One region of the Clostridium perfringens genome, then DNA from elsewhere that is predicted to be linked to it. Evidence: a T-box and tRNA genes for the amino acid it is inferred to sense, from the RefSeq annotation. Region 1 holds a T-box; the other holds one or more tRNA genes.

Region 1 (4,169 bases):
TCTTGTCTTATATTTAGATCCATTCCACCAACAGAATCAATTATTTTAGGTAATGATGAGAAGTTAACTGTAGCAAAATCTTTAAGATTTAAGTCAAAGTTTTCATTTAAAGTTTTTAAAGCTAATTCATGTCCACCAAAAGCATAGGCATGGTTTATTTTATCTTTTCCATGTCCTTGAATATCCACATAAGAGTCTCTCATTATTGAAGTTAATTTAAGTTTATTATGTATCTTATCAACTGTAGCTATCATTATAGCATCTGATCTACCATCAGTACCTTCAGGAGCATCAATTCCAAATAAAGCTATGTTAGCTATTCCATCGTATTTAGAAAGCTTTTCATCTACCGCTTTATCAATTCCTAAATTGTCTTCATTTAAATCAACTTTGTTCACTTTTCCAAGCATAGTTAGTCCATAAGTAGCTACCCCTCCTACTAAACCAACTATTAAAAGCCCTATAATTGAAAGTGCAATTATTAATTTACGATTTTTAGCAGGCTTTTTTGAACTCCTTTTTTTATTAGTTTTTCTTGCCAATGTAAGCATCCTCCCTTTTTAAAATTACAAAACAATTGTAGCATTCTATTGCATAAGTTGTAAAGTTATGGATAAGATTGTTAAAATTTAAAAATAATATTAATGTTATTTTTAAAATATTAAAATTAAAGAAAGGTTATTTTTGCTTAAGATAAAGCGCATAAAATTATAGCTAAAAAATAATATTTTTTTATAAAGTTTAAAGTGAAAAAAAGATTTATAAATAAAAAAGAATATTTATCAAATATAAATTTTGATAAATATTCTTATATTATAAGATATTATATTTTAAGCTGTAGCAGTTTCTCTTGTAGGAATAATGCTTGGTATTATAAATCCTACTAAAGCAGGTACTACCCAACCAAATCCCTTAGAGTATAGAGGAAGAAGAGAAACTAAGTTTTCTACTCCAGGTATAAAGTTACCTAGTGTTATTAATATACTAACTACTAAAGTAACATATACAGTAACCTTATGAGTAAGTGGGTTAGTTATTCTCTTATGGAATAGATTTAATAATATAAGAACTATTGTTACTGGGTAGATTACACCAAGTAAAGTAGCTGATAATGATATTATCTTATCTAATCCCATACTAGCAACTAATATACTAGTTACTGTCATTAATAAAACGTTAAATTTATATGGCAATTTACCATTAGAAACTCTTTCAAAGAAGCTTCCACCAGCAGAAAGTAATCCTATTGAAGTTGTTAAACAAGCTAATGCCATTGATACACCTATTAATATTGCACCTGCATGTCCTAGAATACTTTCAGCAACAAAAAGTAATAATTGAGAATTTGATAAATCTAAAGCTAAATCCCCAGTATGAGCCCCAAGGAAGATTAATCCACCATAAATTATTGCTAGTCCTCCGATTGCAATAACTGCTGCTTTAATAAGTAATTTAAAGCTAGCTTTACCAGTATATCCTTTAGCTTTTATTGAACCTAATATTATTGAAGAGAATATAACAGCTGCAATTGCATCCATTGTTTGATATCCTTCAAGTAATGATGTAGAAAGGGCATCAGGAGTATATGATTTTGTTAAAGCGTCTATTGGACTAAGAACTCCCTTAGCTATTAAGAAAAATAATATAGCTAATAATATAGGAGTTAAAAATTTACCTAAAACATCTATAACTTTTGATGGCTTTAATACAAAGATTAAATTAACTAAAAAGTAAACAACTATTACTGCAAAGTAATTTATATTTGCAAAGTTAGGAGCAAATGCTAATTCAAATGTAGTAGCTGCTGTTCTAGGAATAGCTAATAATGGTCCAATAAGTATAAATAATGCTATTGAATATATTAATGAGAATTTTTTACCTACTTTATCTCCGAATAATTCAAACTTACCGTTAACTCTCATTGAAGATAATATACCAAGTAGTGGTACTCCAACTCCAGTTATTATAAATCCTATAATCCCTAAATAGTAATCTGCACCTAAATTTCTTCCTAATAAAGGTGGGAAAATAAGGTTACCAGCCCCCAAAAACATTGAGAATAGTGCAAAGCCGATTACTAAAAAATCTGATCTTTTGTTATTCATAATATACACCCCGTCTTTCTTAAACAATCAAATTAATATTTACATTTAAAATTATTATTTAAGATATAAGAGATAAATAATTTTAAAATATATTGATTTATAATTTGATTTAAAAAATTTTTATATAGTATTTTGCTAATATTCTTTTATTAAATTTTTATTTTATTTTTAAAAGTTATAATACTATATTATCATAATGTTAAGAAAAATCAACAAAAATATTTTATATATAAAATTGTGGAAATGTAAACTTGATAATTTGATAAAAAAATAGCTGTAATATTAAATTAATGTTAAAATGGATATTAACGGGATAATTATAGAATTCATCTTAATAATAAGTAAAAGAAATAAATAATCTTGACTAAAGAGTAAAAAATGATAAAATAACATTAAAGTTTAATATAAAATATCAATGACAAGAATTAGTAAACTTAAAAACAAACTTTAAGAGAGTCATATGTTTGCTGGGAGTATGATAGTTATGCTTAAGTTGAATGGATCTTCGAGATGTTTAGAGGAATTTTAGTATTCTAAATCGTAATTCTTACGTTACAAGAAAGAGATACAAAGAATTTTCTTTGTAACATTAGGTGGTACCGCGATATATTCGTCCTATAAGTCTTATGGCTTATAGGGCTTTTTTATTTTAAAAGAAAATAGCTATTTAAGAAATAAAAAGGTTAATTAAATTTTTATAAAGGAGGTGTATCTGATACTTCATTTGATTTTTAGAAGCATCAGAAAAACTAATGGAAGATAAGAAAAAAATTATTTTTAGTGGAATAAAGCCATCAGGTGATTTAACATTAGGAAATTACTTAGGCGCTATAAAAAACTGGACTAAATTACAAGAAGAATATGATTGTTATTTCTGCGTTGTTGATTTACATGCCATAACAGTAAAACAATTACCAGCAGATTTAAGAAGAAGAACTTTAGAAGTTTTAGCTATATATATAGCATCAGGAATAAATCCAGAGAAAAATACATTATTTATACAATCACATGTACCAGCTCATTCAGAAGCTTCATGGCTTTTAACATGTAATTCATATATGGGTGAATTAAGCAGAATGACTCAGTATAAAGATAAATCAAAGAAAATGGGCGATTCAATAGGAGCAGGATTATTTAATTATCCAGTTCTTATGGCAGCTGACATACTTTTATATAATGCAGATCTTGTTCCAGTGGGAAAAGACCAAATGCAACATTTAGAGCTTGCTAGAGATATTGGTACTAGATTTAACAATTCTTATAGCAAAACATTCACTATACCAGAGGGATATGTTCCAAAAGAGGGCGCAAAAATAATGGATTTACAAGATCCAAGCAAAAAGATGTCTAAATCAGATGCTAATCCAAATGGTTTCATATTAATAATGGATGAGCCTAATGTTATAAGAAAGAAAATTTCAAGAGCTGTAACAGATAGTATTGGTGTAGTAAATTATACTGATGAACAGCCAGGCGTTAAGAATTTAATAAATATTCTTTGTGCAATAAAAGGATATACTCCTGAGGAAGTTGTAAAAATGTATGATGGCAAAGGATATGCTGAATTTAAAAATGATGTAGCTGAAGCTATAGTTGAAGAGTTAGCTCCAGTTCAAGAAAAGGTTAAAGCTTTATTAGGAGATAAAAAAGCTTTAGAGGAAATATACAAAAAGGGTGCAGAAAAAGCAAATTATGCTGCAATGAAAACTCTTAGAAAAATGCAAAAGAAAATAGGATTAATCCCAAGATAGGAATTAAGAACTCTATTAAGTAAAGTTCACTAGATATAGCTTAGTAATTATTGAATTTCGTGAAGAATTTCTATTAATTCTTCCATAAATATAATTAAGGCTTCGAAACTCCCGTTGGTCAAACAGTCTCAGCCTTTTAACATTATATTTATTACAGAATAAATGAAATTCTAATCACTTATTCAAATATTACTTCGCTTATATCTAGTGAACTTTTTTATAGAGCTTTTTATTACTTAGTAAGAAAATAAATATTAAGATTATCTAAAAGAGAAAAACTCATTTCATTTCAAACAGTTTCAGATTTTTAAGG
Region 2 (4,169 bases), 1.3 Mb from region 1:
CAAAAACGCCCTTAACATGGGAAGAATTCATAAGTTCTATTTTATATGAATTCATTATTTTAATCTCATTCTTTCTTCATATTCTCTTTCAGCTTGAGATTTTCTTAAGTATATAGGAGCATATGTATTTAAATCATGAGAAACTCCTGACTCTAATAATCTTAAGCCTAATTCTCCAACTGATGCTGCTCTTGGATAAGATGAATGACTAGGTGCAAAAGAGCCATTAGGAAGAGCTTCTTTTAAAGCTTCCTTGTGTTTGCTTATTCCATCTCCTACAAAGATAACATCCTCATTTTTTTCTTTTACTTTTTTAATTAAGTCAGTTAAAGAAATGCATTCTTTTTCACTAAGAGATACTAGCTCATCTCCTTCTTTTTTATATAGAGAAGCATATACATTTCCTCTAAGAGCATCTATAATAGGACAGATTATTCCATTAAATCCTGAAATATTATAAGCTAAAGCATCAAGGGAAGAAACGCAAACAGAAGGTTTTTTACTTCCAAAACTTAATCCTTTAACAGTTGCCATACCAATTCTAAGTCCAGTAAATGAACCAGGACCTTCACTAATAGCAAATCCATCTAAATCTTTAATTTTTAGATTATTATACTTAAGTAAATCATCTATTAAGTCCATTAATAAAACGGAATGTTGTTTTTTATCATTTAAGTTTATTTCTCCTAGAACTCCTTTTTCACTAACAAGTGCGCAAGTAGCTGTGCTAGAAGATGAATCAATAGCTAATACTAACATTCTTTTATCTCCTTTATGTAGTTATATCTATCACCATAACCATTAATACTTATTTTTCTAAAATTTTCACCCATATCAGGTAATTTTTCTATTTTTATATGTATATACTCTTCAGGAATAAGTTCTTCTATGTAATTAGCCCATTCAATTAAGCTTACTCCATCACCAAAGATATATTCATCAAAGCCAATTGCTTCAATTTCATCGGGATCATTAACTCTATAAACATCAAAATGATAAAGAGTTAATCTTCCGCTATGATATTCATTAACTATATTAAAAGTTGGACTAGTTATATGCTCGTCAATTCCTAATCCTTCTGCAATTCCTTTACTTATATGAGTTTTGCCAGTTCCTAAGTCTCCAGTCAAACAAAGAATATCTCCTTTATTTACAAGAGAACCAAGTTGTCTTCCAATATGCATAGTTTTATCTACACTATCTACTATAAATTCCATAAAGAACTCCTTTCAAATTAACACTCTTTAATCATTCTATCCAAATTTAAAGAAAAAGAAAAGAGAGAGTAGATTTAATAAAGCATTTAAAGTTTTATTATGTTTCTTAAATAGTTAAAAATTCTCCTAATATTTAATAAAACATATACCTATAAAATTATTATAATATTAACAATAAAAGGGGAAAAGTATCTTTAATTAATACTTTGATAAATTTAATATAATTGGATAACTATGTAATAATATAATAGTATAATAATAGTGTATAGTATGTAAATTTAGGAATTGGGGGGATTTGTATGTTAGTAAAAGCTATTATGACAAAGAAAGAAAATCTAGATTTAGTTGATTCTAATACTAAACTTAAAGATGCACTAAAAATCATGGAGGATAATAAGTTTTTATCAATTCCTGTAGTAGATGGAGATAAGTTTAGAGGGGCAGTAGCTAAAAGCTCTATCTATAAATATTACTTTAAAAATAATTTAAGCAAAGATGAAGTATTAAATAATATTACTGTAGGTGAAATATTAAAAACAGAAGTTCCTATAATAAATAAATCAGAACATATAGAAAAGGCAGTATCCATGCTAGAAAGAATGAGAATTTCTTTTGTGGCTGTTGTAGATGAATTTGATAATTTCAAAGGAATATTAACTCATAAGGCAGTTTTTAGAGAATTTAACAATGCTTTTGGACTTAATAAAGGGGAAAGAATAGTAATAAGATCTTATGATGTTCCAGGACAATTATCAAAAATAACTAAGACAATATCTGAAGAAGGTGGAGATATATTAAGCATAGTTATTGTAGATACAAAGAGTCTAACTGATGTTAAAGAGGTTATAGTTAGGGTTAAAAGTATAGATGTTGAAAATATTAAAAAGAAATTAAAAGAGTCAGGATTCAAATTAGCATAGTAAACCATTATAAACATATAAGTATAGAGCATATATAATATTGATTTTTTAAATTTATATTATATATGCTTTATTTTAATTGATGAAGATAAGAGTGAAATGATGAAATAATTAATTTAAATTTAGCTAAATATATTTTTTTATTAGCCAATATTATATTGTTTTATTAGAGTATTAATGTGGATTTTTTATTAAAAATAAAAAATTACATAAAAAACTCTTGCGTTAAGTTTATTTTTAATATATAATAAATTCTGTGTTCAGGGGTATGGCTCAATTGGTAGAGTAGTGGTCTCCAAAACCATTGGTTGTGGGTTCGAGTCCTACTGCCCCTGCCAATTAACACAATAAATAACATAATATTATAGGGGTATGGCTCAATTGGTAGAGTAGTGGTCTCCAAAACCATTGGTTGTGGGTTCAAGTCCTACTGCCCCTGCCAGAAAATCAGTGAATTAATTCACTGATTTTTTTTTGATTAATTTTAAATGAAAGATTATATTCTGAAAACATGTAAATTATATATAAATATTATAAACAATTTCAGAACAATGTATAATGTTAAGGGTAAAGTTTAAAATTTAGGGGGATGAAAAATAGTGAGAAAACTAATTAAACCATTAAGTGTAGCTACAATGATGTTCTTATCATTAAATTTAGGTTTTTTTAATGGTAAGGTTGTTAAGGGGGAAGAGATTTCTAATGAAACTAAGGTTACCATCTTAGGAACCTCAGATATACATGGAAGATTTGTTCCTTGGGAATATTCATCAGATACGGAGAATAAATCAGGAAGTTTATCACAAATATCAACAATTGTTAAAAAGGAGAGAAATGAAAATCCAAATTTAATTCTTGTAGATGCAGGTGATTCAATTCAAGATAACTTTGTTGAAACTTTCAATAAAGGACCTCACCAACCTATGGTTTTAGGTATGAATAAGATGAAATATGATGTTTGGGAAATGGGAAACCATGAATTTAATTTTGGATTAGATGTGCTTAAACATGTAACAAGTCAATTTGAAGGAAAGGTATTAGCTGGTAATATCTATAATGATGATGGAACAAGATTTATGGATGGATATACTGTTATAGAAAGAGATGGTATAAAGATAGGTATTATAGGTATGGATACTCCAATGATAAAAGAGTTTGAAAAACCATATAATATAAAAGGAATTGAATTTAGAGATCCAGTTAAAGAAACAAAAAAGATTATAAAAGAATTAGATGGAAAAGTTGATGCCATGATTGGAGTTATGCATATGGGATTAGATAATGAAAATGCTATTTCCAATACAGGTGTTACAGATATTGCCAATCAATGTCCAGAGCTTACAGCAATTGTAGGAGGACATATGCATAAGTTAGTTAAAAATGAGGTTGTAAATGGAGTTATTATAACTGAACCAGGAAAATATGGACAGGCTGTATCAAAAATAGATTTAACATTTAAAAAAGAAAATGGAAAAAATGTACTTAAAAATAAAAATGCAGATACTATTTCAGTAGCTAATGTAGAATCAGATAAAGAAATAGAAAATCTATTAAAACCTTTCCATGAAGAATTGCGTAAGGATGCTAACTCAGTTATTGGAAGACTTGAAGGGGTTAACATGGTAGATGAAGATTACATAAAAGGAATACCTACTATACATATAGAAGATACTCCATTAATTGATTTCTTTCATGAAGTAGGAAAATATTATAGTAAAGCAGATGTAATAGCTTTATCTATAGATAATGATAAGGCTAAGTTAAATGTAGGTGATATAAAGAAGAAAGATATAGCTTATAACTATAGATATACTGGTGGAGAAATAAGCGTTTATGAAGTAACTGGAAAAGACTTAAAAAAATATATGGAATGGGCAGCTGGCTATTTTAATACATTAAATCCAGGAGATATTACTCCAAGTTTTAATCCTAAAAGAAGAGCGTCAAAGTATAGTACTAATGATATGTTTGGAGGAATAACTTACAAAATTGATTTACGAGAAAAAGAAGGTAATAGGATTAAAGATGTTAA

The links. The T-box of region 1 lies ahead of trpS (tryptophan--tRNA ligase). A T-box ahead of a tRNA ligase gene usually reads a tRNA of that ligase, here a tRNA-Trp.
Region 2: it has a tRNA-Trp gene. The T-box ahead of trpS (tryptophan--tRNA ligase) is inferred to sense a tRNA for this amino acid. The anticodon was not compared.

What each region holds. Positions count from the first base shown of each region.
Region 1 is NZ_CP065681.1:2,841,210-2,845,378, reverse strand. Features, by position in the region: gene I6G60_RS13315 (LCP family protein) at 1-542, opposite strand, end outside; gene brnQ (branched-chain amino acid transport system II carrier protein) at 831-2,105, opposite strand; T-box leader at 2,512-2,726, shown strand; gene trpS (tryptophan--tRNA ligase) at 2,858-3,856, shown strand.
Region 2 is NZ_CP065681.1:883,800-887,968, forward strand. Features, by position in the region: gene rimI (ribosomal protein S18-alanine N-acetyltransferase) at 1-55, opposite strand, end outside; gene tsaB (tRNA (adenosine(37)-N6)-threonylcarbamoyltransferase complex dimerization subunit type 1 TsaB) at 55-759, opposite strand; gene tsaE (tRNA (adenosine(37)-N6)-threonylcarbamoyltransferase complex ATPase subunit type 1 TsaE) at 753-1,217, opposite strand; gene I6G60_RS04520 (CBS domain-containing protein) at 1,517-2,137, shown strand; tRNA gene I6G60_RS04525 (tRNA-Trp) at 2,400-2,475, shown strand; tRNA gene I6G60_RS04530 (tRNA-Trp) at 2,504-2,579, shown strand; gene I6G60_RS04535 (5'-nucleotidase C-terminal domain-containing protein) at 2,737-4,169, shown strand, end outside.